Regions from separate parts of the Streptomyces sp. NPDC035033 genome, predicted to be linked through region 3. Evidence: riboswitches for the same ligand, from Rfam matches in the RefSeq annotation. Region 3 holds a riboswitch; each other region holds the start of a gene.
What was found. A riboswitch is a leader RNA that binds a small molecule or an ion and turns the genes downstream of it on or off. The one in region 3 is predicted to bind cobalamin.

Region 1: it holds a riboswitch for cobalamin, as region 3 does, so the genes downstream of both, AB0E83_RS32740 (energy-coupling factor ABC transporter permease) here and AB0E83_RS07880 (ABC transporter substrate-binding protein) in region 3, are expected to answer to the same signal.
Region 2: it holds a riboswitch for cobalamin, as region 3 does, so the genes downstream of both, AB0E83_RS25880 (ribonucleoside-diphosphate reductase subunit alpha) here and AB0E83_RS07880 (ABC transporter substrate-binding protein) in region 3, are expected to answer to the same signal.
Region 4: it holds a riboswitch for cobalamin, as region 3 does, so the genes downstream of both, cobN (cobaltochelatase subunit CobN) here and AB0E83_RS07880 (ABC transporter substrate-binding protein) in region 3, are expected to answer to the same signal.

What each region holds. Positions count from the first base shown of each region.
Region 1 covers NZ_JBEZUZ010000131.1:5,619-12,867, forward strand. The annotation lists gene AB0E83_RS32725 (ATP-binding cassette domain-containing protein) at 1-701, opposite strand, end outside; gene cbiQ (cobalt ECF transporter T component CbiQ) at 698-1,447, opposite strand; gene AB0E83_RS32735 (energy-coupling factor ABC transporter substrate-binding protein) at 1,454-1,810, opposite strand; gene AB0E83_RS32740 (energy-coupling factor ABC transporter permease) at 1,810-2,505, opposite strand; cobalamin riboswitch at 2,534-2,756, opposite strand; gene AB0E83_RS32745 (hypothetical protein) at 2,823-3,221, opposite strand; gene AB0E83_RS32750 (ALF repeat-containing protein) at 3,231-6,836, opposite strand; gene AB0E83_RS32755 (hypothetical protein) at 7,186-7,249, shown strand, end outside.
Region 2 covers NZ_JBEZUZ010000074.1:15,373-22,621, forward strand. The annotation lists gene AB0E83_RS25875 (ribonucleotide-diphosphate reductase subunit beta) at 1-857, opposite strand, end outside; gene AB0E83_RS25880 (ribonucleoside-diphosphate reductase subunit alpha) at 857-3,223, opposite strand; cobalamin riboswitch at 3,350-3,486, opposite strand; gene AB0E83_RS25885 (GNAT family N-acetyltransferase) at 3,536-4,036, opposite strand; gene mctP (monocarboxylate uptake permease MctP) at 4,114-5,718, opposite strand; gene AB0E83_RS25895 (DUF3311 domain-containing protein) at 5,715-5,978, opposite strand; gene AB0E83_RS25900 (GntR family transcriptional regulator) at 6,168-6,932, opposite strand.
Region 3 covers NZ_JBEZUZ010000012.1:36,796-44,044, forward strand. The annotation lists gene AB0E83_RS07860 (class II glutamine amidotransferase) at 1-741, shown strand, start outside; gene AB0E83_RS07865 (Gfo/Idh/MocA family oxidoreductase) at 1,041-2,471, shown strand; gene AB0E83_RS07870 (NEW3 domain-containing protein) at 2,506-3,534, shown strand; gene AB0E83_RS07875 (DeoR/GlpR family DNA-binding transcription regulator) at 3,600-4,397, opposite strand; cobalamin riboswitch at 4,563-4,768, shown strand; gene AB0E83_RS07880 (ABC transporter substrate-binding protein) at 4,836-5,879, shown strand; gene AB0E83_RS07885 (iron chelate uptake ABC transporter family permease subunit) at 5,993-6,964, shown strand; gene AB0E83_RS07890 (ABC transporter ATP-binding protein) at 6,961-7,249, shown strand, end outside.
Region 4 covers NZ_JBEZUZ010000001.1:268,160-275,408, reverse strand. The annotation lists gene AB0E83_RS01280 (ABC-F family ATP-binding cassette domain-containing protein) at 1-495, shown strand, start outside; gene cobN (cobaltochelatase subunit CobN) at 505-4,110, opposite strand; cobalamin riboswitch at 4,149-4,283, opposite strand; gene AB0E83_RS01270 (cobalamin biosynthesis protein CobG) at 4,375-5,601, shown strand; gene AB0E83_RS01265 (precorrin-8X methylmutase) at 5,604-6,239, shown strand; gene AB0E83_RS01260 (precorrin-2 C(20)-methyltransferase) at 6,236-7,249, shown strand, end outside.

The DNA of each region.
Region 1 (7,249 bases), on a different contig from region 3:
GCGTCGTCCGCCAGCAGCTCCGCCGCCGGGCCCGTGCGCAGCCCGGCGGGGGAGAGCACCGCGGCCTCGTCGGCCCACCGCAGCGCCAGGTCCACGTCATGGGTGGCCATGACCAGCGTCGTGCCCGCCGCCCGCAGCCGCTCCAGGGTCTCCAGGAGCCGCTCCTGGCCGTGCGGGTCCAGGCCCGCCGTCGGCTCGTCCATGATCAGGACCCGGGGGCGCATCGCCACCGCGCCCGCGATCGCCGCCCGCTTCCGCTGCCCGTAGGACAACAGGTGCGTCGGCCGGTCGGCGAGCGCCGTGATGTCCAGCGCCTCCAGCGCCTCCGCCACCCGGAGCCGCACCTCCTCCTCCGCCAGCCCCAGGTTCATCGGCCCGAACGACACGTCCTGCGCCACCGACGCGGCGAAGAGCTGGTCGTCCGGGTCCTGCGTCACCAGCTGCACCGAGGTCCGCAGCCGGGTCAGCCCCTTCCGGTCGTACGCCACCTCCGCGCCGTCCAGGAGCAGCGCCCCGCTGCCGACCCGCAGCCCGCCGCTCAGCAGCCGCAGCAGCGTCGTCTTCCCGCCGCCGTTGCGCCCGAGCAGCGCGACCGCCCGGCCCTCCGGCACCGCGAAGCCGACATCGGTGAGGACGGGCGGCCCGTCCTCGTACGCGAAACCCGCGCGGACCAGTTCCACGACCGGGGTGGGGGCCGTCATGGCAGGAGCCTTTCCAGGACGAGGGTGAGGGCGACGAGCCCCGCGAGGAGACCGCCCGTCGCCGCGAGGAACGGACGGGAGACCGCCGCCCCGGGCAGCAGGACCCGCAGCGTGCCGTCGTACCCCCGCCCGGCGAGACCGGTCTGGAGCCGCTGCGCCCGGTCGAAGGCCCGCACGAACGAGGTCGCGCCGAGCCCGGCCAGCGACCGCCACACGGCCGCCCGGGTGGTCGCCCCGAGCCGCGCCGCCTGCGCCTGGCGCACCTTGGCCTGCGCGTCGAGCAGCAGGAAGACGATCCGGTACATCACCAGGGCCACGTCCACCACCGGCGCCGGCACCCCGGCCCGCACCAGGCGCGGCAGCACGTCCGACACCGGCGTGGTGAAGGCGAACAGCAGCACCCCCAGCGAGGCCGACGCCGTCCGCAGCAGCAGCTCCCCGGCGTGCGCGGGACCGTCCGGGGCCCAGGCCACGGCGCCCCCGGGCCCGCCCACCGCGAACAGCAGCGGCACCGCGCCCGTGACGCAGAAACCGAGCGGGATCCGGAAGGCCCGCCACAGCTGCCGGCCCGGCACGCCGGCCGGACCGAGCAGCACCGCGAGGGTGGCCGCCGCGACCAGGACCGCCCCCGGCCACGGCGGCAGACACACCGCGCAGAGCGTCAGGCCGAAGCCGAGCACGGCCTTCTCCGCCGGATGGCGGCGGCGCCAGCGACTGCCGTGCGCCGCCGCGTCGATCGGCAGCATCGGCGGCTACGCGTCCTTGTCCGCGTCCGGGGCGGGCGCGCCGCCCTCCGCGCGGGCCGCGGCCCGCTCCTCGCCCTGCCGCCGGCCGCGCCGCAGCCCGAAGTAGTACGCGAGGACACCGGCGCCCAGCGCCGCCTGGAGGGCGAACAGCGCCGACTCGATCTCGCCGGACGGCGGCTCGTACAGCGGGGAGAACCACGGCTCGTAGTCCGGCTCGATCTCGGTGATCGCCGTCTCCGCCTCCGCGTCGGCGCCGGTGAACGGCTCCTCCTTGTGGTCGCCGAGGCCGAGCGCCAGCGGCAGCACCGCCAGCGCCGCCACGAGCGCCAGCAGCAGCGTGTTGATCCTCGCGTTCCGGCTCATCACGCCGCAGCCTCCTCGCGCCGCTTCGCCTCCGGCCGGGCGAGCACGCCCAGCCGCAGCAGGTCGCCCCTGCTGGACTGCGTGAGCAGCCGCATCACCAGGACGGTCAGCAGCCCCTCGCTCACGGCGAGCGGGATCTGCGTCACCGCGAAGATCCCGCCGAACTTGGCGAGCGACCCCGCCACCCCGCTGCCCGGGTCGGGGAAGGCGAGGGCCAGCTGGACGCTGGTCACGCAGTAGGTGGAGAGGTCGGCGACGAACGCGCCGGAGAACACGCCCACCATCAGCGGCGCCCCGGACCGCTTCAGCAGCAGGTACGTCCCGTACCCCGCCCAGGGCCCGACGACCGCCATCGAGAAGACGTTCGCCCCCAGCGTCGTCAGCCCGCCGTGGGCGAGCAGCAGCGCCTGGAACAGCAGCGTGATCGTGCCGAGCACCGCCATGACCGGCGGCCGGAACAGGATGGCACCCAGCCCCGTGCCCGTCGGATGGGAACAACTCCCCGTCACCGAGGGCAGTTTGAGCGCGGACAGGACGAAGGTGAAGGCGCCGGAGGCGCCGAGCAGCAGGGTGGACTCGGGGTGGGCGCGCACCTCGCGGGTGAGCGCGCGGACGCCGTGGACGACGAACGGGGCCGACGCGACGCCCCAGGCGGCCGCGTGGACGGGGGGCAGATACCCCTCGGCGATATGCATGATCGGGAGACCCTCTCCAGCACCTCGTGGATGGACAACGCGCCCTGGCCGGTCTCCTGGCTGACGGTAGTGCCGCCCGACTCCGCCTTCCCACCCCACGACGGTCTCCCGCGGCGGAGCAGTGGCTTCCCCTGGGGGATGGAGCCGGACCTCCCGATCACAGTGGCGAGGGCCGCACCGGTACTGCACCGGTTTCCCGAACACCAAGGCCCTGTGACAGTAGTGGGTTGACCTGCTTCATCACAATGCGGGGTCGGTCACTCGCGCTCCGGAGCGCGAGCGGCCGGGGCGCCGCCGGACGGCGCCCCGGCCCTCTCCTACGCCGGGCCGTCCGCCTCGCCGTACACCGAGTCCAGCAAGGAGTCGTACGCGGCGTACATCTTCGGCAGCGCCCTCCGATCGTCACGCACGGCGAGGAAGCCGAGGACGGACGAGAGGAGGTGCTCGACGGACCGGCGGTCCTGCTCCGCGGTGAACCGTTCGAACCCCTGGAAGCGGAGGTCCGGGACCGCCTCGGACGGGATCCTCCTGATCCAGTGCTGAGCGGACAGCTCGCCGCCACGGACGCAGAGCCATTCGTGGAAGCCTCTCAGCATCCCGCCCGAGCGCGCGAGGTCGTACCCCGCGAGGAACATCGCCACGGGGTGGTACGCGGAACCGAGTCCGTATCCGCCCGGATTCTCGCGGACGCGGAGAATGAGTTCCCTGTCCTCCATCGTTCCTCCTCAGAACCCGAAGTCGATGTTCCCGTGCCTCGACCACCTGGACTTGTACTCGGCGATCGATTCCCCTCCCCGTGGCGTCCACGCGTCGTAGACCCGCCCCTCGTACACCACGACGACGTGGAAGTACCAGCCGGAGTCCACCCCCCGATACGTGGGGAGCAGGAGCTGGTCGACCGGGTTGATGGTGACGATCTGGCCGCCCCCCAGGCTGTCACGGATGCGACGGGCGCACACGTCACAGCCGCCGGAGTCCCTGATCTCGTCCACGGCCCGCGGGATGCCGGGCACGTCGTGCTCGAAGCACGAGCTTCCGGTCGCCGCCAGGGCCAGCGGCATCGCGTTCGCGGCCGTGTCGAGCAGTCTGCAGCCGGTCTTCGCCTGACCGAGGCCGTCGAGCGCCTTCTCCAGCGCCTTGAACTTCGAGCCGACGACCACGTCCGTCGCGAGGCTCCAGCAGTTCTCCAGGTCCTTGCCGTCGAGGCACGCCTCCAGGTCGGACAGGCCGGTGAGCTCGGCGGTCACGTCCGCCAGCCCCTTCATCGCGTCGCCGAACTCGTCGCCCATCGACAGGATGTCGCAGCCGATTTCGTGGTGCTGGCACCAGCGGACGAATTCCCGCGGGTCGCACGGGATGTACCCGTTCTGGCAGCGGTACTGCTCGGCCGGGGTCATCCCGCCCTCGACCGCCTTCCGCTTCGCCTCGACGGCCGCCTTCCGCCGGGCTTCCTCCTCCTGCCGGTACTTCTCGACGGCGACCTGGAAGGTCTCGGTCGCGGCCTTGAGCGCGGCCTCGCTGTCCTGTCCCGCGTCGAGGTGGGACTGCCACGCCTGCCCGGCGTACGCCCAGGCGGTCGACGACGACGCCTGCGCCATCTCGGAGGAGAGCGTGGCGTCCGCGGCGGACCTGGCGGCGTTGCGGGAGTCGGCGTCGGCGGCGTCGGCGGCCCTGCGGGCCGTCACGGCGTCCTCGGCCGCGCGGGCCGCCGAGGCCTCGGCGGCCCGCGCGTGCTGGTCGGCCTGCTCCGCGTACTCCCCCGCCTTCACCGCCCAGTCGTCGGCCTTCTGGGCCCAGGTGACGGCCTCGTCGGCGGCCTTGCGGGCCTGGGCGGCGACCTTCTGCGCCGTCGCGGCGTTCTGCTGGGCCCGGGCCGCGACCTTGGAGGCGTCCGCGATCAGCTTCTGGACCCGGGCCACGTGGGTCGCGGCCAGCTGGTCCTTGCGCACCGCCATGTACTGGCCGGAGACGATGAAGGCGTGCAGCGTACGGGGCGAGCCCTCCAGGGCGATGCGCGCCGCGGCCTTGACCTCGGGGCCGCCGGCCGAGACCAGCTGGGCCGCGCGGACCCGCTCGTCGTCGTTCCGCGCCGTGAACTGCCCCCGGACGAGGAAGTCGCTGTACTTCTTCGGGTCGCCGCTCTCCAGGGCCGCACGGCCCGCGTCGGTGACCACGGGGCCCGCTTCGGAGATCACGCGCGCGATGGCCACGCGCATGAGCTCCGAGGACACCCGGTACTGGCCGTCGTCGACGAAGGCGGAGACCGCGGCGGCGTCGCCGTCGAGCGCGGTCTCCGCGGCGGCACGGACCTCCGCGGACTCGCTCTCCTCGGCGAGGCGCGCCACGTACGAGCGGTCGTCCTGCTCCTGGGCGCTCGCCCAGCCGTTGCGCAGGTAGTCGAGGACGACCTCGTCGGGTCCGGCCAGCGCGGCCTCGGCCGCTCCCCGGCCCCACGCGGTTCCCTCCTTCATGACCCGCACGGCCAGCGCGCGGCCCTGGGCGGCGACGGCGTGGAGGTCCGCCCCGGGCGCCTGCGCGCTCGCCAGCAGCCGGTCGCGTTCGGCCTCCCGCTCCCCGGCCGACCGTTCCAGCGCCGCGGTCCGGGCGACGCGGGCCTCCTCGGCGGCCTTCTGGTCCCGGGCGCGTTCGATGCCGGCGTTGGTCCGGCCGAGGAGCTCCTCGGCCTCGACCTTGCGGGCGATGGTGTACACCTTCTGCGCCCGCAGGACGGCGTTCGTCGCCACCGTCGCCGCCTGGGTGGCGGCGTCGGCGTGCGCGGTGGACCTGACGGCCGCCTGGGTGGCGTCACCCGCGTGTTCCGCCGCGTCCTCCGCGGCGTCCGCCGCGCTGCGGGCGTGCGCCGCCGCCGAGGTCGCCGCGTCCCGGGCTTCGCCCGCCGCGGTGGCCGCCTCCCGGGCCAGCGACTCGGCCGCCGCTGCGGCGCGGTTGGCCTCCTCCGCGTGTCGCTTGGCGGCCGCCGCCGCGGCGCGCGCCGCGGCGGCGGCCGCGCTGGAGGCCCCGGCGTAGCCGCTGGCCTCTGTCGCGGCATCGGCCGCGAGGCCGGCGTTGGCGCCGGCGCTGATCGCGGCGGCCGCGGCGTCGCCCGCGGCGGTGGCGGCCTTGGCCGCCTGGTCCGCGGCGTCGGCGGCGAGGTCCGCGTCCTTGGCGATGGCGCGGGCCTCCTCGGCGGCCTTGCGGGAGGCCTCCGCCTTGCTCGCGTCCACGGCGGCGTCCGCCGCCGCGGTGCGCGCACGGGCGGCCGCCTGGGCGGCGCCCGCCGCGGCCGCGGCCGCCTGCGAGGCCGCGTTGGCGGCGATGCGCGCCGCGTTGTTCGCCGCGTTGGCGGCGCTGATGGCCTTCTGCGCCGACGCCGCGGCCTGCTCCGCCGCCTTGGCGGCACGCCCCGCGGCCTGTGCGGCCTTCTCGACGTCGTCCTTGGCGGCCGCCGCCTCCGCCGCGGCCTTCAGGGCCGCCTCCTTGGCCAGCTTGGACGCCTCGGTGGCCTTCGCCGACTCGGCCTTCGCCGCCTCGGTCTGCGCGGCCGCCTGCCGACCCGCCTCCTTGGCCTGCCGGGCGAGTTCGGCGACGGTCGCGTGCTCGGCGTCCCGGTCGCGGGCGACGAACTGGCCGACGTCCAGGAACTCCCGGCGGTCGTCGGGGGTGCCGTACAGCGCGAGCCGGCCGGCGGCCCGCACGTTGGGGCCGCCCACACTGATGATCTGGACGACCTGGACGCGTTCGTCCTGCTCGCGCGCGGTGTACTGCCCCTCCTGGAGGAAGCGTCTGACGTCCTCGGCAGACCCGTTCAGCGCGGCCCGGCCGGCGTCCCGCACGATCGGGTCGGCGGTGCTGACGATCCGGGCGACCTGGAGGCGCTGGTCCTGCCGCATCGGGGCTTCCCAGCCCCAGCTCAGGAAGGTCCTCAGCTCTTCCTGCGAGCCCGCGAGGGCGGTACGGGCGGCGGTGATGAGTTCCGTGCCGCCCACGCTGGCGAGCTGGGCGGCGGACACGCGGTGGTCCTGGTCCAGGGCCGTCTCGGCGACGGCCAGGAACGCCTGGACCTCCGCGTCGGTGCCGCTCAGCGCCGCCTCGGCGGCGGCCTTCACCCCCGGACCGCCGATCCTCCAGTAGTCGACGACCCGGCCGCGCTCGGTGGGCGTGACCGTGCTCAGCAGACTGATCCGCCCGCTGTCCGCCGCGGGTCCGTCCGCGGGGGAACGGGACTCCAGCAGGGACACGAGCAGGACACCGCACAGCAGGGCCAGCGTCCACGTCCTCGCGGTGCGCAGCGCCCGGGCCGCGATGCCGGGGCCGTTAATTCTTCGTTTCACGAAACTCTCTCTCATCATTCGGCGGGGCTGGCCGCCGAACTGTGATTTCGCTTCGTGATCCTAAGGGGCCTCAAGGGTGCGTGAACGCGGTCCTCCAAGGGTTCGGGGAATGCGGGAAGTGTGCCTCTTGGGGGATTTTCGGCGGTGGATCGTCACGTTGTCCGATTGGAGTGGAGCGACCCCTTTGGCTCGCTCTTGATTCCATGGTCACGGAGGGGTCCTCCGGTGGGTTAGGATTCGGCGGCATTCTGTTCAGCCGCTGGACCGGCGTTGCAGGGGTGGGGGTCTCGGTTCTTCGGGAAGAGTGCGGGCTCAGCACCGCCGCGCGCGGTCCGTAAGGAGCCCTTTGGTGACAACTCGTATACGCCGACGCCTGCTTGCGGGAGTCGTCGGCACCCTCCTGGCCGTGGCGG
Region 2 (7,249 bases), on a different contig from region 3:
CGCTGGTCGGCGACGCACTGGAGGTACGCGCGCATGGACTCGGTGTTCATGCCGGGCAGGCCGTCGCCGCACAGGTCGCGGCCGAACTGGAGCTCCGCCTCGACGGCCTCCTTCAGCATCTCCGTGACCTGCTGCCGGAGGGCGTCGTCGAAGAGCTCCGGCTCCTCCTTGCGGACCGTGTCCACGACCTCGAAGGCGAAGTTCATGTGCATGGTCTCGTCGCGGAAGACCCAGTTGGTGCCGGTCGCCAGGCCGTGCAGCAGGCCGCGGGAGCGGAACCAGTACACGTAGGCGAAGGCCCCGTAGAAGAACAGGCCCTCGATGCAGGCGGCGAAGCAGATCAGGTTGAGGAGGAAGCGGCGGCGGTCGGCGGCCGTCTCCAGCCTCTCGATCTTCTCGACCGAGTCCATCCAGCGGAAGCAGAACTGCGCCTTCTCGCGGATGGAGGGGATGTTCTCGACCGCCGCGAAGGCCGCCGCGCGGTCGTCCGGCTCGGGCAGGTAGGTGTCCAGGAGGGTCAGGTAGAACTGGACGTGCACCGCCTCCTCGAAGAGCTGACGGCTCAGGTACAGCCGCGCCTCGGGGGAGTTGATGTGCTTGTACAGCGTCAGGACCAGGTTGTTGGCCACGATCGAGTCGCCCGTCGCGAAGAACGCGACGAGGCGGCCGATCATGTGCTGCTCGCCGGGGGTGAGCTTGGCGAGGTCGGCGACGTCCGAGTGGAGGTCCACCTCCTCGACCGTCCACGTGTTCTTGATCGCGTCCCGGTAGCGCTCGTAGAAGTCCGGGTAGCGCATCGGACGCAGGGTCAGCTCGAACCCGGGGTCCAGGAGGTTCTTCTCCGCGGAAGTGGTCATTACTGGCAGGCCTCGCAGGACTCGGGGTTTTCCAGGGAGCAGGCGACGGCCTCTTCGGGGGTCACCTGGACGGGGACGGGGGCGGCGGCCCGCGCCGCGCGGGCGATCCGGGTCGCCGGGCGGGAGCGCAGGTAGTACGTGGTCTTCAGGCCCTGCTTCCAGGCGTACGCGTACATCGACGACAGCTTGCCGATGGTCGGCGTCTCCATGAACAGGTTCAGGGACTGCGACTGGTCCAGGAACGGGGTGCGGGCGGCGGCCATGTCGATCAGGCCGCGCTGCGGGATCTCCCACGCCGTCCGGTACAGCTCGCGGACCTCGGCCGGCACCCAGGTGAAGCCCTGCACCGAGCCGTTGGCGTCGCGCAGCGCCTCGCGGGTCTGCGCGTCCCACACGCCGAGCTCCTTCAACTCGTCCACCAGGTACGAGTTGACCTGGAGGAACTCGCCGGAGAGCGTCTCGCGCTTGAAGAGGTTGGAGACCTGCGGCTCGATGCACTCGTACACGCCCGCGATCGACGCGATCGTCGCGGTCGGGGCGATGGCGAGGAGCAGGGAGTTGCGCATGCCGACGGCGGCGATCCGCTCGCGCAGCGCGGCCCACCGCTCGGGCCAGGCGAGCTCGACGCCGTAGTGGTCGGGGTGGAGCACGCCCCGGGCGGTACGGGTCTTCTCCCAGGCCGGCAGCGGGCCGTTGCGCTCGGCGAGGTCGGCGGACGCCTCGTACGCGGCGAGCATGATCCGCTCGGCGATCCGGGTGGACAGCGCGCGGGCCCCGGCCGAGTCGAAGGGGAGGCGCAGCTTGAAGAAGACGTCCTGGAGGCCCATCGCGCCCAGGCCCACCGGGCGCCACTTCGCGTTGGACCGGCCGGCCTGCTCGGTCGGGTAGAAGTTGATGTCCACGACCCGGTCGAGGAAGGTCACGGCGGTGCGGACGGTGGCGTCCAGCCGCTCCCAGTCGATGTCGCCGGTGGCGGTGTCGACGAACGCGCCGAGGTTGACCGAGCCGAGGTTGCAGACGGCCGTCTCGCCGTCGTTCGTGACCTCGATGATCTCGGTGCACAGGTTGGAGGAGTGGACGACCGTGCCGGGCTCGGCGGTCTGGTTGGCCGTGCGGTTCGAGGCGTCCTTGAAGGTCATCCAGCCGTTGCCGGTCTGCGCCAGGGTCCGCATCATCCGGCCGTACAGGTCGCGGGCCGGGATCGTGCGACGGGCCAGGCCCTTGGCCTCGGCGGCGCGGTAGGCGGCGTCGAACTCCTCGCCCCACAGGTCGACGAGCTCGGGCACGTCGGCGGGGGAGAAGAGCGACCACTCGGCGTCGGCGTCGACCCGGCGCATGAACTCGTCCGGGATCCAGTGGGCGAGGTTCAGGTTGTGGGTGCGGCGGGCGTCCTCGCCGGTGTTGTCGCGGAGCTCCAGGAACTCCTCGATGTCCGCGTGCCAGGTCTCCAGGTAGACGGCGGCGGCGCCCTTGCGGCGGCCGCCCTGGTTCACGGCGGCGACCGAGGCGTCCAGCGTCTTCAGGAACGGCACGATGCCGTTGGAGTGGCCGTTGGTGCCGCGGATCAGGGAGCCGCGCGAGCGGATCCGGGAGTACGACAGGCCGATGCCGCCCGCGTGCTTCGACAGGCGCGCGACCTGGTGGTAGCGGTCGTAGATCGAGTCCAGCTCGTCCAGCGGGGAGTCCAGCAGGTAGCAGGAGGACATCTGCGGGTGGCGGGTGCCGGAGTTGAAGAGCGTGGGCGAGGAGGGCAGGTAGTCGAGCCGGCTCATCAGCCCGTACAGCGCCGCCACCTCGTCCAGGGCGCGGACCGAGTCGTCCTCGGCGAGGCCGGCGGCCACCCGGAGCATGAAGTGCTGCGGGGTCTCGACGACCTTGCGGGTGATCGGGTGGCGCAGCAGGTAGCGCGAGTACAGGGTCCGCAGGCCGAAGTAGCCGAAGCGGTCGTCGGCGGCCGGGTCGATCAGCGCGTCCATCCGGTCCGCGTGCAGCGCCACGAAGGCGGCGGTGCGGTCGGCGATCAGGCCCTCGCGGTGGCCGGTGGCGACCGAGGCGGAGAAGGAGACCGCGCCCTGCGAGGCCGCCTCCTCGGCGATCGTGAGGGTCAGCAGCCGGGCGGCGAGCCGGGAGTAGGCGGGGTCCTCGGAGATGAGGCCCGCGGCGGCCTCGGTGGCCAGTTCGCGCAGCTCCGCCTCGTCCGAACCGGCGTGCCGGCCGCGCAGCGCGGCGGCGGCGACCCGGCCGGGGTCGGTGTCGGTGAGGTCGGCGGTGAGGTCGGTCAGGGTCCGCAGCAGTACGGTCCCGGGGCCGTCGCCGTCGGTCGCGGCGGTCTCGGCAGCTGACGGACCCGCAGGCGCGATGGTCACGTGGGGGCTCTCCCTCGCTCGGCCCGGGGCCGCGGCGGGGGAGGGGCGGGCGTCCGTACGCGCGGATGCGCCCGCGTCCACCGGCCCATTCCGCGAGGCCCGGACGTCGTCGGCACCCGGAACGGTCGGACCGGGCGCACTGCCGGCAGGTGCTCGGACTCACTCCGTGGATAAGCGCACGAAGCACACCGTTGCGGGACAGTTCCGGATTCGCACCGGATTCCCCTGCGGCGACAGCGAGGACGAGCATACATGTGGGGGGCGCCCCTCTCGGCACCCCCCACATGTTGTGTCCCCGCGGGTCGCGGTGGTTCAGAGTTCCAGGGAGAAGGCCATCAGCGGCGGCAGGCCGGGCACCGGGCTCCAGTCCCGCTCGGGCACCCGGACGAAGCCCAGCCGCCGGTAGAGCCGGTGGGCGGTGGTCATCCGGGTCTGGGTGGAGAGCACGAGCCGCGCGCTGCCCCGTTCGCGGGCGCGCTCGACGCAGGCCCGTACCAGCGCCTCGCCGACGCCCCGGCCGCGCGCCGCGCGGGCGACCGCCAGCATCCGGAACTCGGCCTCGCCGTCGACGGCCATGTCGGCGTACTCCTTCCCGCCGGCCGTGAAGGCGACGCCGCCGAGGACCGCCCCGTCCCCGTCCACCGCCACGAGCACCTCCGCCAGGCCGGCCCTGCGGGTCACGTCCCGCAGGACGGGCAGGTACCCGTCGGCCTCGCCGAAGGAGAGGTGGCCGTCGTCGAGGTACGCCCGTGCGGTGATCTCGCCGAGTTCCTTGTGCTCCTCGGGCCGCACGGCCCTGATCGTGAAGTCCATGCCCGGCAGTCTGCCCGGCGGGCACGGCGAGGGCCCGGGGTTTTCCGCCCCGGGCCCTCGCCCCGTACCGCGTGCCGTCAGTGGCTTCCGGCACCGACCTTCGGCAGCTCGGTGCGGACCCCGGCGTCGCCGGCGTCGGCCGTGTAGTCCGCGGGGGAGGTCTCGTCGACGCCCTCGGGGGCCTTCGCGGCCCTGAGGACGAAGGTGAGGACCACCGTCACCAGGACGTTGAGGACGAAGGCGGTGAGGCCGATGTAGCCGATCTCGCCGATGCCGGGGATCTCGGCCGAGGAGCCGCCGAAGTGCTTCTGCTTCGGCGTCGACACGTTGTACGCGGCGATCGTGCCGTACACCATGCCGACGGCCCAGCCGGCGAGCAGCGCCCAGCGGTGGAACCAGCGGGTGAACAGGCCGCCGACCAGGGCCGGGAAGGTCTGGAGGATCCAGATGCCGCCCAGGAGCTGGAAGTTGATGGCGACCGTCTTGTCCATGGTGAGGACGAAGACGAGGGCGCCGACCTTCACCAGGAGGGAGACCAGCTTGGAGACCTTGGTCTCCTGCTCGGGGGTGGCCCCGGGCTTGAGGAAGTCCTTGTAGATGTTCCGGGTGAAGAGGTTGGCCGCGGCGATCGACATGATCGCGGCCGGCACGAGCGCGCCGATGCCGATGGCGGCGAAGGCCACGCCCGCGAACCAGGCGGGGAACATGGACTCGAAGAGCTGCGGGATGGCGAGCTGGCCGTTCTCGACCTTGATCCCGGCGGCGATCGCCATGAAGCCGAGCAGCGCGAGCAGGCCCAGCATCAGCGAGTAGAGCGGCAGGATCGTGGTGTTGCGGCGGATGACCTCGCGGCTCTTCGACGACAGGGTCGCCGTGATGGAGTGCGGGTACATGAAGAGCGCGAGCGCCGAACCGAGCGCGAGCGTCGCGTAGGTCCACTGCCCGGCCTCGGTCGGCACGAGCCCGCCCGCCTTGTTGGTGGTGAACTTCTCGTTCGCCGCGTCGAAGATCGCGTCGAAACCGCCCAGCTTGATCGGGATGTAGATGATCGCCACCGCGATCACCAGGTAGATCAGGGTGTCCTTGACGAAGGCGATGAGCGCGGGCGCGCGCAGACCCGAGGAGTAGGTGTACGCGGCGAGCACGCCGAAGGCGATCAGCAGCGGCAGGTCCTTGATGAACCAGTGGGTGTCCTCGCCGCCGCCGACGCCCATCACGTCCAGGACGGCCTGGATGCCGACGAGCTGGAGCGCGATGTACGGCATCGTGGCGAGGATGCCGGTGACCGCGACCGCGAGGGAGAGGCCCTTGGAGCCGAAGCGGCCGCGGACGAAGTCGGAGGTGGTGACGTACCCGTGCTTGTGCGAGACCGACCACAGGCGCGGCAGGAAGGTGAAGATCAGCGGGTAGACCAGGATCGTGTACGGCACGGCGAAGAATCCGGCCGCGCCCGCCGCGTAGATGGCCGCCGGGACGGCGACGAAGGTGTACGCGGTGTAGAGGTCGCCGCCGAGCAGGAACCAGGTGACCCAGGTGCCGAACGAACGGCCGCCCAGGCCCCATTCGTCGAGACTGTTCTCGTTCTCCGCCTTCCGCCATTTCGCGGCGAGGAAGCCCATGACCGTGACGGCCAGGAAGAAGAAGACGAAGACGGCGAGCGCGACGACGTTGACGTCCTTCATCGGTCCGCACCCCCCTCACGGACGCGACGGGCGCGCTGGTCGCGCTGCCAGAGCTTGTAGGCGACGGCGGTGAGCGCGGTGGCGATCAGCACCCACAGCATCTGGTACCAGTAGAAGAAAGGTATTCCGGCGAGAAGGGGTTCGGCCTTCGCGTACGAACTCACCCACAGCATCGCCACGAACGGGGCGATCAGACAGAGCGCGATGACGACTCTGATCGGTGTGATGACCGGTTGTTTCCCGGTTGCGGCTTCTGACATGGTGGAAAAGTCCCCTCGCTGATCACCGGTTAATGCCGACGAAATGTAGGGGACCGCCCCGTCCGTGGGAAGCCCGGTCCGAATAACGGACGTGTATCGGGCGGGTCTCGGCGCAGGTGTCTCGTTCCGGAGAACGGCGTACCCCGACCTCTCACACGGAGGGGCCGGGGTACGGGTTCAGATCGGTTTTCAGCCGTTGGGGCGCTGGAGGCGGGCGACGAACTTGTACCGGTCGCCGCGGTAGACCGAGCGCACCCATTCGACCGGTTCGCCCTGGGCGTCCAGGGAGTGGCGGGAGAGCATCAGCATCGGCAGGCCGACGTCGGTGCCGAGCAGGCCGGCCTCGCGCGGGGTCGCGAGCGAGGTCTCGATGGTCTCCTCGGCCTCGGCGAGGTGCACGTCGTAGACCTCGGCCAGGGCGGTGTAGAGCGAGGTGTACTTGACCAGCGAACGGCGCAGCGCGGGGAAGCGCTTGGCCGAGAGGTGGGTGGTCTCGATCGCCATCGGCTCGCCGTTCGCCAGCCGGAGGCGCTCGATGCGCAGCACCCGGCCGCCGGCGGAGATGTCGAGCAGGCCGGCGAGGGTGTCGTCGGCGGTCACGTACCCGATGTCGAGGAGCTGCGAGGTGGGTTCGAGGCCCTGGGCGCGCATGTCCTCGGTGTACGAGGTGAGCTGGAGGGACTGGGAGACCTTGGGCTTCGCCACGAAGGTGCCCTTGCCCTGGATCCGCTCCAGCCGGCCCTCGACGACCAGCTCCTGGAGCGCCTGGCGCACGGTCGTGCGCGAGGTGTCGAACTCGGCCGCGAGCGTCCGCTCCGGCGGCACCGGCGTACCGGGCGGAAGGGTCTCCGTCATGTCGAGGAGGTGCCTTTTCAGCCGGTAGTACTTGGGCACGCGCGCGGTGCGGGTCGCCGCCCCGCCCTCTGACTCCGTGCTGCCCGCCTCCGTGGCCATGGCCCGCCTTCCCGACTGTGCTGCTGCCGTCACCGGCTCCTCCGTCTGTCGCGGCTCACATGGTGGCACGGTTCGGACACCGGCACGGTTTCTCCTGCCGACGCGTGCCGCTTCCGCGAGGAGGAGTCGTTCCCTGCCTCTGTATACACCGAGTCATCCCTCGTTGGTCTAGGCCATTGCGTTCCTGGGGTGCGAGGGGAGGATCTTCGGCAGTTGTCACGGAATGCCCCGGTCCTCTGGACGCCCCGGAGGGAAGGTCTGTACCTTCCTGCTGCCCGTGGACGGCGAGTGAGGGAGGCCGGGTGTCGGCTCGCACG
Region 3 (7,249 bases):
GACGGCTTCGGCATCGGGTGGTACACGAAGGAGGCCGAGACCCCGGCGCTGCTGAGGGACATCGGCCCCGCCTGGAACAACCGCAACCTGCAGGAGCTGGCCAACCACGTCCGTTCCCCGTTGTTCTTCGCCCACATCCGGGCGTCGACCGGGACGGCGGTCCAGCAGTCCAACTGCCACCCGTTCCGGTACGGCCGCTGGATGTTCATGCACAACGGCGCCATCGCCGCGTTCCACCTCGTGCGCCGCGACCTGCTCCTGCTGGTGGACCCCGCGCTGTTCGCCGGGATCGAGGGCACGACCGACTCCGAGGTGATGTTCTACCTGGCCCTCACCTTCGGCCTGGAGCAGGACCCGCCCGCCGCCGTGGCCCGGATGGCGGGGGTGGTGGAGCGCGTCGGCCGGAAGCACGGGGTGGAGTTCCCGCTCCAGATGACCCTCGCCATCACCGAGGGCGAACACGTCTGGGCCTTCCGCTACTCCAGCGAGCGCGCGTCGCGCTCGCTGTTCTACAGCAGCCGGGCGGACGACGTGCGCCGGCTCCACCCCGACGTCGCGTTCCTGCGGGACATCTCCCCGGAGACGCGCCTCATCGTCTCCGAACCCCTCGACGACCTGCCCGGGGTGTGGAACGAGGTGCCGGAGGACAGCTGCAAGATCGTCGGGCCGGGCGTCGCCGAGCTGCGCCCCTTCGCCCCGGAGCCCGCGGACTGGTGGACCGGCGATCCCGTGAACCCGTGAACCGGTGATCCCGGGAGGCCGGTAAGCCGGTGATCCCGGGAGGCCGGTGAGCCGGTGAGCCTGTGCCCCCGGGAGCCGGTGCCCCGGGGCGGAGGCGCGCTCCGGGGCAGAGGCGCGCCCCCGGGGCAGCCGCGCGCACCGCGTCTCCGAAGGGGTCCGGTCATGCGGGAATCCGAGCCTTCGTTGCGCGAGAATGCATCAAACGGCCATCGAATGAGCAACTCTTGACATGCCGGTGAGCACGCCGCCAGAGTCGTGCCGTACCCGCTGCCCGTACGTCTCGAGGAGCGATGCCGAACATGCCTGAAATCCGAGCAGTCTCACGCCGTTTGCTCCTGGGGGGCGCTCTGGCGACCACCGGGGCCCTCGCGACCGGCGCGGGGGCCTCCTCCGTCGCGGCCGCGACGCCGGCGGCGGCCGCGCCGCGGCGGGAACCGGGCCAGACGTCCATGATCGACGTGCCCTACCCCGTCCACCGGACGGTGCGCGTCGGCGTGATCGGACTGGGCAACCGCGGGTCCGGCATGACCACGGGCTGGTCCGTCGTCCCCGGCTGCGCGGTCACCGCCGTCTGCGACGTCCGCGCCGACCGCGCCGAGCGGACCGCCGACCGGCTGGCCGCCGCCGGCAGGCCCCGCCCCGCCACGTACGGCGGCTCCGCCGACTCCTACGCCCGGATGCTGGAGCGCGACGACATCGACCTCGTCTACATCGCCACGCCCTGGGAGTTCCACTACGAGCAGGGCCGGGCGGCGCTGCTGGCCGGCAAGCACGTCATCGTCGAACTGCCCATCGCGACCGGGCTCGACGAGCTGTGGGACCTCGTCGACACCTCCGAGCGCACCCGCAGGCACCTCATGCTCGCGGAGAACTGCAGCTACGGGCGGAACGAGCTGGCCATGCTGAAGATGGCGCACGAGGGCCTGTTCGGCGACATCACCAACGGCCACGGCGGCTACCTGCACGACCTGCGCGCCCTGCTGTTCTCCGACACGTACTACACCGACGCGTGGCGCCGGCTGTGGCACACCCGCAGCACCGCCTCCTTCTACGCCATGCACGGCCTGGCGCCGATCGCCGCGGCCATGGACGTCAACCGGGGCGACCGGATGACCACGCTGACCGCCACGGCGACCGCGCCGAAGGGGCTGGCCGACTACCGGGCGCGGTTCGTCCCCAGGAACCACCCGTCGTGGAAGGAGACGTACGTCAACGGCGATCTGGTCACCTGCCTCATCGAGACGGCCAAGGGCCGGATCATCCGCGCCGAGCACGACGTGAGCTCGCCCCGGCCGTACAGCCGGATCAACTCCCTCGCCGGCAGCCGGGGCATCTTCGAGGACTACGCGGGCGTGGTGTCGGCCGGCGGCGGGCGCATCTACGTGGAGCCGGACCACAGCGGCCACGCGTGGCGGGACTTCGGCTCCTACCGCAAGGAGTTCGACCACTGGCTGTGGAAGAAGATCGGCGACGACGCCGCGAACAACGGCGGCCACGGGGGCATGGACTACGTCCTCCAGTGGCGGACCGTCCAGCTGATGCGGGCCGGCCTCGTGCCCGACATCGACGTGTACGACTCGGCCGCCTGGTGCGCCCCGGTCCCCTTGAGTGTCATGTCCCTGGCAGCCGGAGGGCGTCCCGTCCCGGTCCCCGACTTCACCCGGGGCGCGTGGGTCAACCTCCGCATGGGCCTCGACTCGCGCACCACCGAGATGCCGCCCGTCGCCTGACGCGGCCTCCGTCCCTCCCCCGAAGGAGCAGTACGTGAGACCAGCACGACTGATCGGATCGCTCGGAGCCGCGGCCGTGGCGGGCGCGCTCATGGTCCTCCCGGCCTCGACCGCCACCGCCACCGCCACCGCGGACGGGAACCCCGCCGTCACGGCGGCGGAGACCCGGCCGGCCGCCGCCGGGACGACGGTGGCGATCTCCCCCGTCGACCTGGACGGCCCCGCCGTCGTCACGGTGAAGGTGACCGTCACCAACCCCGGGCCGGACCGGATGCGTGCGCTGGAGGTGACCTTCGGCGGCCCCGCCGGATGGGCCGTCCAGCCCTCCGCCGTCCGGGTGGACGGCTCCCTGGCCGCGGGCGCCTCCGCCGAGGCCGCCTTCCGGATCCGGGTGCCGGAGCGGCGCGCCGGATTCACCGTCCGTACGTTCACCGCGACCGCGACGTACCGCGGCGGCGACGGGGCCGGCTCCGCCACCGCCACCCGGACCCAGCGCAGCGGCACTCCCCTGCCGAACCTGGCCGCCGCCTACAACAACGTGGGCGTGACCGACGAGAGCGACACCCGGCCCGGCGACTACGACGGCGAGGGCAACAGCTTCTCCGCGCAGAAGCTCGCCGCCGTCGGGCTGCGGCCCGGCGCGACGGTGAAGGCCCTGGGCGCGGAGCTGCGCTGGCCGGACGTCCCCGCCGGCACCAGGAACAACGTCTCCACCACCGGCCAGGCCGTCGCCCTCGACGGCAGCGGCAGCCGGCTCGTCCTCCTCGGCTCGGGCGTCACCAGCGGGGCGGCGGGCACCGCGACCGTGTACTACACCGACGGGACGAGCGGCACAGGTTCCTTCGGCTTCCCGAACTGGTCCTTCGACCCGGCGAACGCCCACGGGGCGACCCTGGTGGCGTCGAGCGACGGGCGCAACCGGCCCGGCGGGTACGGCAACGCCGGCATCGCGTACCGCGTCTTCGCCCACTCGATCCCGCTCGACCCGGCCAAGCGGGTGGAGTTCGTGGTGCTGCCGAGCAACGGCAACATCCATCTGTTCGACATGGCCGTCGCCCCCTGACCGCCGGCGGCACCGCCCCGGACGCCTCCCGGTGTCCGGGGCGGTGCCGTGCCGCCGGGGGGGCCTCAGACCGTGATCACCTTGATGCCCATGTCGTCGAGGCGGGCGACGGCGTCCGCGGGGGCCGCCGCGTCGGTGACGACCACGTCGACGGCGTCGAGGCCGCAGATCCGGGCGAAGGCCCGCCTCCCCAGCTTCGACGAGTCGGTGACCACGACGACCCGCTGGGCGCGTTCGGCGAACAGCCGGCTGATGCTCGCCTCGTCCTCCTGCCGGGTCATCACGCCGAGCCGGGGGTCGAGCCCGTCGACGCCCAGGACCGCGACGTCGAGGACGACCTCGTTCAGCACCCCCGCCGTCAGGGGGCCGACCAGCTCGTACGTCTGCGGCCGGGCCACGCCGCCGGTGACCACGAGCTTCACCTGGGGCCGCACGGCGAGTTCGCCGGCGATGTTGAGGGCGTTGGTCACCACGGTGAAGACCGGCGTCGCGCCGTCCGCCGCGTCCCGCCGTTCCCCGCCGGCCCGCAGGGCCAGCGCGCGGGCCACCTCGGTGGTGGTCGTCCCCCCGTTGAACCCCACGACGTCCCCGGGGGCGACGAGTTCCACGGCGGCGGCCGCGATGCGCTGCTTCTCCGTGGCGTGCCGGGAGGACTTGTAGCGCAGGGGCAGCTCGTACGAGACGCCGTGCGCGATGGCCCCGCCCCGGGTCCGGATCAGCATCCGCTGCTCCGCCAGTTCGTCGAGGTCCCGCCGGATCGTCGCGGACGAGACCTCCAGGGCGGCGGCGGTCTCCTCGACGTCCAGCCTGCCCTCGGCGGCCAGCAGATCCAGCAGAGCGTGCCACCGCTCACCTTTGGACATGCCTCGGAACTCCTTCGACGTCTGGACCCGCGAACTGCCCGTCCACCATACTCCCCGCACCGGATGTGCTCGAAAGTGCGCGAAGCGCGTCGTCTTCGAGCTGTTTCGCGCAGCGAGACCGGGCGTCCGGTCGCGGGTGGGTAATCCTGGGCCGCGACCCGTCTGTGGTAGCTTGCCCGGGCCAGTCGCACCTGTGTACACATCGACACGATCTGTGCGCGGGTCAGGGAATCCGGTGGGAATCCGGAGCTGACGCGCAGCGGTGAGGGTGACGGGCGGAGCATCGGCCACTGGGCCCCGAGGGGGCCTGGGAAGGCGCCCCGTCCGGACGACCCCGAGTCCGAAGACCTGCTGGCGGCCCCGGCGCCGTGCGCCGTCGTCCGGGGAGCACCGTTCGACAGGCTCCGCGCATGAGCCGTGACGCAGAGGACCCCTCTCATGCCCCACGCACGTCCCGCCCGTCCCGCCGCGCTCCTCCTCGCCGGCGCCGTCCTCCTGGCCGGCTGCGGAACCGGCGGCCAGGAGGCCCCGTCCGGGGCGAAGGGGGCGGACGCCGGCCACCGGCCGGTCAGCCTCGGCAACTGCGGGCAGCGGGTCGAGGTCGACCGCCCGCCCCGCCGTGCCGTCGCCCTCGACCAGGGATCGGCCGAGATCCTGCTCTCCCTCGGCCTGGCCGACCGCATGGCGGGCACCGCCACCTGGACGGACCCCGTCCTCAAGGGCCTGGAGAAGGCGAACGCGAAGGTCCCCCGGCTCGCCGAGCGCTACCCGTCGTTCGAGAAGGTGCTCGACGCCGAACCCGACTTCGTCAGCGCCTCCTTCCTCTACACGCTGGGCAAGGGCGGTGTCGCCCCCCGCGAGCGGTTCGCCGAGCTCGGCGTCCCCACGTACCTCTCCCCCGCCGACTGCGTCGGCAAGGACAACGGCGGGGACGGCGACGGCGTGCGGACCGCACCGCTGACCATGGACACCGTGTACGGCGAGATCCGTGACCTGGCCCGGGTGTTCGGCGTGCCGGAGCGCGGCGAGAAGCTCGTCGGAGAGCTCCGCGCCCGGGTGGAGAGGGCCACGGCGGGCTCCGACTTCGGCGGCGCGTCCGTCCTCTACTGGTTCTCCGACTCCCAGGGGCCGTACATGGCCGGGTGCTGCGGCGCCCCGGGGATCGTCAGCCGGGCGCTCGGGGTCCGGAACGTCTTCGACGACACCAAGGAGGAGTGGCCGCAGATCAACTGGGAGACGGTCGCCGACCGGGACCCCGACGTGCTGGTGATCGCCGATCTGACGCGCCGGGCCCAGTCCGCCGAGAGCGCCGCGAAGAAGATCGCGTTCCTGGAGTCGCACCCGGTCACCCGGAACATGACGGCGGTGCGGAAGAAGCGGTACGTGGTCCTCAGCGGCCAGGCCATGAACCCCACGATCCGCACCGTGGAGGGCATCGAGAAGACGGCGGCCGCGCTGCGGGCGTACGGGTTCGCGAAGTGAGCCGGCCCGGCCCCGCGGGTCCGCCCGCCACCGAGGAGACGGCCCCCCGGGTCCGCCGCCCCGCCCGCTCCTCGCGGGCGGTCCCGCCGCTCGCCGGGGCCGCCGGGCTCCTCCTGCTGTGCGTCTCCGTCGCCCTCGCCGTCACCCTCGGCCCGGCCGACATCCGCGTCGCCGACACCTGGTCCGTCATCGCCTCCCACCTCGGCGGAGCCCCGTCCGGCCTCAGCCCCGTCCGGGACGGCATCGTCTGGAACCTCCGGCTGCCCCGGACGCTCCTCGCCGCCGTGTGCGGCGCGGGACTCGCCGTCTGCGGCGCGGTGATGCAGTCCCTGCTGCGCAACCCGCTCGCCGACCCGTTCGTCCTCGGCGTCTCCTCCGGCGCCTCGACCGGCGCCGTCGCGGTCGTCGTCCTCGGCGTGGGCGGGGGCCTGGTCTCCGTCTCCGGCGGCGCCTTCCTCGGCGCCCTCTGCGCCTTCGCCCTGGTCCTGCTCCTCAGCCACACCCTGGGCGGGTCGACGGACCGCGTCGTCCTGGCGGGGGTCGCCGCGATGCAGCTCTTCTCGGCGCTCACCTCCTTCGTGGTGATGACCGCCGCCGACGCCGAGACCACCCGGGGGGTCCTCTTCTGGCTGCTCGGTTCGCTCACCGGCGCCGGCTGGACCGACGTCGGCGTGTGCGCCGCCGTCCTCGCCGCGGCCCTGCTGGTCTGCGGCGGACACGCCCGCACCCTCGACGCCTTCGCGTTCGGCGAGGACGCGGCGGCGTCGCTCGGCGTCTCCGTGGCGCGGACCCGCCTGGTCCTCCTCTCGGTCACCGCCCTGCTCACCGCCGTCCTCGTCTCGTCCGCCGGCGCGATCGGCTTCGTCGGCCTGGTCCTGCCGCACGCGGTCCGCGCCCTCACCGGCCCCGGCCACGCCCGGCTGCTGCCGCCGGCCGCCCTGGCCGGGGCGGTCTTCCTGGTGTGGGCCGACACCCTCGCCCGGACCGTCCTCGCTCCCCAGGAGGTCCCGGTCGGCGTGGTGACCTCGCTCGTCGGCGTCCCCGCCTTCGTCCTCGTCCTGTACCGCACCCGGAGCCCCCGGTGACCGGGCCCCCGACGCGCGCCGGCGGCGGCACGGGCCTGCGGGCCGATCGCGTCTCCCGCACCGCCGGCGGCGCGCTCCTCCTGGACGGCGTGACCATCGCGCCGCGCCCCGGCACGCTCACCGGGCTGCTGGGCCCGAACGGCTCGGGGAAGTCCACCCTCCTGCGCGTCCTGTCCGGCGTCCTCGCGCCGGACGCCGGCGTCGTCACCCTGGACGGCGCCCCGCTGGGCGCCGTCCCGCGCCGGACGCGGGCCCGGCGCGTCGCCGTCGTCGCCCAGCACGCCG
Region 4 (7,249 bases), on a different contig from region 3:
GAAGCGGGCGAGCGGCTGCTCGTCACCGGCCCCAACGGCGCGGGGAAGACCACCCTCCTCCGGGTCCTGGCGGGCGAGATCGCCCCGCACGCGGGCACGGTGACCGTGCCCGCCCGGGTCGGCATGCTCCGCCAGGACACGGCCTCACCCCACGACCCCCGTACGGTGGGCGAGGCCTTCGGAGAGGGCCGCGAGGACGAACTGCTCGCCCTCGGGCTCTTCGCGGCCCGGGATCTGACGACCCCGGTCCGCCTGCTGTCGACGGGCCAGCGCCGCAAGCTGGAGCTGGCCCGGCTGGTGACCGCCCCGGCCGATCTGCTCCTCCTCGACGAACCGACCAACCACCTGGCGCCGGCCCTCGTGGAGGAGGTCGAGGCCGCGCTCGCGGCCTACCGGGGCACGCTGGTGATCGTCAGCCACGACCGCCGGCTGCGGCAGGGCTTCCGGGGCCGGCGCCTCGAACTGGCCCCGGCCCACGCCCTCGTCACGAGCTAGGCGCGCGGCCTACTCGTCCGCGGAACCCTCCAGGTCGCCCTCCGTCTCCAGGAACACCTGGCGCAGGGCGGCCAGGGTCTCCGGGTCCGGCTTCTCCCACATGCCGCGCGACTCGGCCTCCAGGAGGCGCTCCGCGATGCCGTGCAAGGCCCAGGGGTTGGCCTCCTGGAGGAAGGCCCGGTTCGTCTCGTCGAGGACGTACTCCTGGGTGAGCTTGTCGTACATCCAGTCGGCGACAACCCCGGTCGTGGCGTCGTAGCCGAAGAGGTAGTCGACGGTCGCCGCCAGCTCGAAGGCGCCCTTGTAGCCGTGGCGGCGCATCGCCTCGATCCAGCGCGGGTTCACCACCCGGGCCCGGAAGACCCGGGAGGTCTCCTCCACCAGGGTGCGGGTGCGGACGGTCTCCGGGCGGGTGGAGTCGCCGATGTACGCCTCGGGGGCGGTGCCCCGCAGCGCGCGGACGGTCGCCACCATGCCGCCGTGGTACTGGAAGTAGTCGTCCGAGTCGGCGATGTCGTGCTCGCGGGTGTCGGTGTTCTTCGCCGCGACCGCGATCCGCTTGTACGCGGTCTCCATCTCGGCGCGCGCCGGGCGCCCTTCGAGCCCGCGCCCGTACGCGTACCCGCCCCACACCGTGTACACCTCGGCGAGGTCGGCGTCGGTGCGCCAGTCCCGCGAGTCGATCAGCTGGAGGATGCCCGCGCCGTAGGTGCCGGGCCGGGAGCCGAAGATGCGGGTGGTGGCGCGCCGCTCGTCGCCGTGCTCGGCCAGGTCGGCCTGGGCGTGGGCGCGGACGTGGTTCTGCTCGGCGGGCTCGTCGAGCCCCGCGACCAGCCGGACGGCGTCGTCGAGGAGCGCGATGACGTGCGGGAACGCGTCCCGGAAGAAGCCGGAGATGCGCAGCGTCACGTCGACGCGCGGGCGGCCGAGCTCCTCCAGGGGGATCGGCTCCAGGCCGTTGACGCGGCGGGACGCCTCGTCCCAGCGCGGCCGGACGCCGAGCAGGGCCAGCGCCTCGGCGACGTCGTCGCCGGCGGTCCGCATCGCGCTCGTCCCCCACAGCGAGAGGCCGACGGAGGTGGGCCACTCGCCGTTGTCCTCGCGGTAGCGCGTGAGGAGGGAGTCGGCGAGCGCCTGCCCGGTCTCCCAGGCGAGCCGGGACGGCACGGCCTTCGGGTCGACGGAGTAGAAGTTCCGTCCGGTCGGCAGCACGTTGACCAGGCCGCGCAGCGGGGAGCCGGACGGGCCCGCCGGGACGAAGCCGCCGTTCAGCGCGTGCACGGCGTGGGTCAGCTCGTCCGTCGTGGCGGCGAGCCGGGGCACGACCTGCTCGCAGGCGAAGCGGAGCACGTCGTGGACCTCGGCGCCGTACCCGTCGGCGACCGACGCGACCGCGTCCGCCGCCCAGTCCGCCGCCTCCATCGCCTCGACCAGCGCGCGGGCCTTCGCCTCCGCCTCGTCGGCGGTGGTCCGCGTCGCGGCCGACTCGTCCAGGCCGAGCGCCTCGCGCAGGCCCGGCAGCGCCTGCGTGCCGCCCCAGATCTGGCGGGCGCGCAGGATGGAGAGGACCAGGTTGACCCGCTCGGGGCCGGTGGGGGCGGTGCCGAGGACGTGCAGGCCGTCCCGGATCTGGGCGTCCTTGACCTCGCACAGCCAGCCGTCGACGTGCAGCAGGAAGTCGTCGAAGCCGTCGTCCTCCGGGCGCTCCTCCAGACCGAGGTCATGGTCGAGCTTCGCGGCCTGGATCAGCGTCCAGATCTGGGCGCGGATCGCGGGCAGCTTCGCCGGGTCCATGGAGGAGATCTGCGCGTACTCGTCGAGGAGCTGCTCCAGGCGCGCGATGTCGCCGTAGGAGTCGGCGCGGGCCATCGGCGGCACGAGGTGGTCGACGAGGGTGGCGTGGACGCGGCGCTTGGCCTGGGTGCCCTCGCCCGGGTCGTTGACGAGGAACGGGTAGACCAGCGGCAGGTCGCCGAGGGCCGCGTCGGGGCCGCAGGCGGCGGAGAGTCCCGCGTTCTTGCCGGGCAGCCACTCCAGGTTGCCGTGCTTGCCGAGGTGGACCATCGCGTCGGCGCCGAAGCCGCCGTCCTCCGCGCGGGCCGCGATCCAGCGGTAGGCGGCCAGGTAGTGGTGCGACGGCGGCAGGTCCGGGTCGTGGTAGATCGCGATCGGGTTCTCGCCGAAGCCGCGCGGCGGCTGGATGAGGATCAGCAGGTTCCCGCGCCGCAGGGCGGCGAGGACGATGTCGCCCTCCGGGTTCCGGGACCGGTCGAGGAACATCTCGCCGGGGGCCGGCCCCCAGTGCTCCTCGACCCGCTCGCGCAGCTCGGCCGGCAGCTCGGCGTACCAGCGCTTGTAGTCGGCGGCCGGGATGCGGACCGGGTTCTTCGCCAGCTGCTCCTCGGTGAGCCAGTCCTGGTCGTGGCCGCCGGCCTCGATGAGGGCGTGGATCAGCTCGTCGCCGTCGCCGGAGACCAGGCCGGGCAGCTCCTCGGCGGGCCCGAAGTCGTACCCCTCCTCGATCAGCCGGCGCAGCAGCGCGACGGCGGAGGCGGGGGTGGCGAGGCCGACGGCGTTGCCGATGCGGGAGTGCTTGGTCGGGTAGGCGGAGAGGACCAGCGCCAGCTTCTTCCCGGCGTTCGGGATGTGCCGCAGGCGGGCGTGGCGGACGGCGATGCCGGCGACGCGGGCGGCGCGCTCGGCGTCGGCGACGTAGGCGGGCAGGCCGTCGGCGTCGATCTCCTTGAAGGAGAACGGGACGGTGATGAGCCGGCCGTCGAACTCGGGGACGGCGACCTGGCTGGCCGCGTCCAGCGGCGACAGGCCCTCGTCGTTCTCCTCCCAGGCCGACCGGGAACCGGTCAGGCACAGCGCCTGGAGGATCGGCACGTCGAGCGCGGCGAGCGCGCCCGCGTCCCACGCCTCCTCGTCGCCGCCGGCCTGCGCCTCGGCCGGCCTGGTGCCGCCGGCGGCGAGGACGGTGGTGACGATCGCGTCGGCGCCGCGCAGGACGGCGAGCAGCTCCTCCTCGGGGGCCCGCAGGGAGGCCACGTACAGCGGCAGCGCGCGGGCCCCGGCGTCCTCGACGGCGTCGCAGAGGGCGCTGACGAAGGCGGTGTTCCCGCTCATGTGGTGGGCGCGGTAGTAGAGCACGGCGACCGTCGGGCCCTCGGTGACGCGGGCGGTGCGCTCCAGCGGGCCCCAGGTCGGGGCGGGCGCCGGGGCCTCGAAGCCGTGGCCGGTGAGCAGGACGGTGTCGGAGAGGAAGCGGGCGAGCTGCTCCAGGTTGGCGGGGCCGCCGTGGGCGAGGTAGGCGTGCGCCTCGGTGGCGACGCCGACCGGGACGGTGGAGGCGGCCATCAGCTGGGCGTCGGGGGCCTGTTCGCCGCTGAGGACGACGACCGGCTTCCCGGTGGCGAGGACCGCGTCCAGGCCGTCCTGCCAGGAGCGGACGCCGCCGAGGAGGCGGACCAGGACCAGCTCGGCCCCGTCGAGGAGGGCGGGGAGGTCGGCGAGCGGGAGCCGGGCGGGGTTGGCGAAGCGGTACTCCACCGGTCCGCCGGCCGCACGGGCGCTGAGCAGGTCGGTGTCGGAGTGCGACAGCAGCAGGAGCATGGCGAGGCTCAGGCCCTTCCTCGGGGTTTCCGCGCCCCGGGTGGTCGTGGTCGGCGGGGAGTTCCTGACTCACCCGTGCCGTCGCCGGCTCGGGCTCACAGTGGCGGGACCGCGCCGGATTCTCACCGGGCTTCCTCCCCGGGGTCCTGGGACCCCATGCCGATCTGCATAGTAGATCCTGGCGCCCGCGGGCCGGAGGGGGCCGGGGAGTCGGCCGGATCACACTCGGTGGCCGCCCGGTTCCCCGTGGGTATGCTCGCCGCCATGCCGCCCACCCCACCCCCGCCGCCCGAACCGGGCGAACCTCGCATACGGGACCGTGGCGACGCCTGCCCCGGGGCGCTGCGCCTGCACCCCGCCGACGACGGCCGCCTGGCCCGACTCCGCCTGCCCGCAGGCAGATTGACTCCCCGTCAGGCCGAGGTCCTGGCCGGCGCGGCGGAGTCCCTGGGCGACGGGCGGATCAGCGTCACCTCGCGCGGCAACGCGGAGCTGCGCGGCCTCGGCGAGGGCTGCGGGGCGGAGCTCGCCGCCCTCCTCGGCGCGGCCGGCCTGCTGCCCTCCCCCACCCACGAACGGGTCCGCAACATCGTGGCCTCGCCCGCCGCCGGACTCGACGGACTCGGCCACGGGGACGCGCAGTTGTGGGCCCGCGCCCTGGACGCGGCGCTGTGCGCGGAGCCCCGCGCCGCGGCCCTCTCCGGCCGCTTCCTCTTCGTCCTCGACGACGGCCGCGGCGACGTCGCCGGACTCGGCGGCGATGTGACCTTGGTCGCAGCGCCGGACGGAGCCGTCCTCCTGGAGACCGGCTCCGGCACCTTCCGCCTGCCCGCCGCCGACGCCGCCGGCGCCGCCCTCGCCTGCGCCCTCGCCTTCCTCGACGCCGCCGAGGCCACCGGGACCGGCGCGTGGCGCCCGCGCGAGCTGCCCGCCGGGCACGTCCCGGAGTGGGCCGGCGCCCTGGCCCGCGCGGGGATCGCCGCGGAGCCCGTACCCCCGCTCTCCCTCCCGCCGGCGCCGCCGCCCGCGCCCGGCCCCCTCGGCGACCGCGCCCTGCACGTCCTCGCCCCCCTCGGCCGGCTCACCGCCGACGGCCTGCGGGCCCTCGCCGACGGCGCCGACGAGCTCCGGCTCACCCCGTGGCGCGGAGCGGTCGCCGTCGGGGCGGCCCCCGCCCGGCTCCCCGTCCTCGCCGCGCACGGCCTGATCACCGACCCGGCCGCCCCCGGCACCGGCGTCACCGCCTGCACCGGCCTGCCCGGCTGCGCCAAGTCCCTCGCCGACGTCCGGGCGGACGCCCGCACGGCGCCCCCCGGGCCGCTGCCCGTGCACTTCTCCGGCTGCGCGCGCCGCTGCGGGCACCCGCACGGCACCTGGGTCGAGGTCACCGCCCGGGACTCCGCCACGTATCTGCTGGACGGCGTCCCCGTCCCCCGTACCGCCCTGGCCGAAGCCGTGGCGGCGGCCCGTACGACACCGATGGAGAGCTGAGGATGTACGAGTACGAGAAGGACGGCGTCGAGATCTACCGCCGTTCCTTCGCCACGATCCGCGCCGAGGCGGACCTCGGGGGGATGCCCGACGACGTCGCCACGGTCGCCGTGCGCATGATCCACGCCTGCGGCATGACCGACCTCGTCCGGGACATCGCCTACTCGCCGGGCGTCGTCGCGAGCGCCCGCGCCGCCCTCCGGGCCGGCGCCCCCATCCTCTGCGACGCGCAGATGGTCGCCTCCGGCGTCACCCGCAAGCGGCTGCCCGCCGACAACGAGGTGCTGTGCGCGCTCTCCGACCCGGCCGTGCCCGCCCTCGCCGCCGAGCTCGGCACCACCCGCTCCGCCGCCGCCCTCGAACTGTGGCGGGACCGCCTCGAAGGCTCCGTCGTCGCCATCGGCAACGCCCCCACCGCCCTCTTCCACCTCCTGGAGATGATCGGGAAGGGCGCGCCGAAGCCGGCCGCCGTCCTCGGCATCCCCGTCGGCTTCATCGGCGCCGCCGAGTCCAAGGACGCCCTCGCCGCCAACGACCTCGGCCTCGACTACCTGGTGGTCCGCGGCCGCCGCGGCGGCAGCGCGATGACCGCCGCCGCCCTCAACGCCCTCGCGCACGAACCGGAGATCCAGGCATGACCGCTGTGAAGGGCAAGCTGTACGGGGTCGGCCTCGGCCCCGGCGACCCGGACCTGCTCACCCTCGCCGCCGTCAAGGCCATCGCCGAGGCCGACGTCGTCGCCTACCACTCGGCCCGCCACGGCCGCTCGATAGCGCGCTCCATCGCCGCCCCGCACCTGCGCGAGGACCACGTCGAGGAGCGGCTGATGTACCCGCTCACCGTGGAGACCACCGACCACCCCGGCGGCTACCGGGGCGCGCTCGACGACTTCTACGAGGAGGCCGCGGCCCGGCTCGCCGCCCACCTCGACGCGGGCCGCACGGTCGCCGTCCTCGCCGAGGGCGACCCGCTCTTCTACGGCTCCTACCAGCACATGCACAAGCGGCTCGCGGACCGCTACGACACCACCGTCATCCCCGGCGTCACCTCCGTCAGCGCCGCCGCCGCCCGGCTCGGCGAGCCGCTGTGCGAGGCCGAGGAGGTCCTCACGATCGTCCCCGGCACCCTGCCGGAGGACGAGCTGACGGCCCGCCTCGCGGCCGCCGACTCGGCGGTCGTGATGAAGCTCGGCCGCACCTTCCCCGCCGTCCGGCGCGCCCTGGAGCGGGCCGGCCGGCTGGAGGACGCCCGGTACGTGGAGCGGGCGTTCATGGCGGGCGAGCGGACCGAGCGCCTCGCCGACGTGGACCCGGAGACCGTCCCGTACTTCTCCGTCGCCGTCCTCCCCTCCCGCATCGACCGGGCCAACCCCGTGCGCGAGCGCGGCGAGGTCACCGTCGTCGGCACCGGCCCCGCCGGCGCGCCCTGGCTGACGCCCGAGTCGCGCGGCGCGCTGGTCAACGCCGACGTCCTCGTCGGCTACACCACCTACCTCGACCGGGTCCCGGTCCTGCGCCCCGGGCAGGTCCGGCACGGCTCCGACAACAAGGTCGAGTCGGAGCGCGCCGAGTTCGCCCTCGACCTGGCCCGGCGCGGCCACAAGGTGGCGGTCGTCTCCGGCGGCGACCCCGGCGTCTTCGCCATGGCG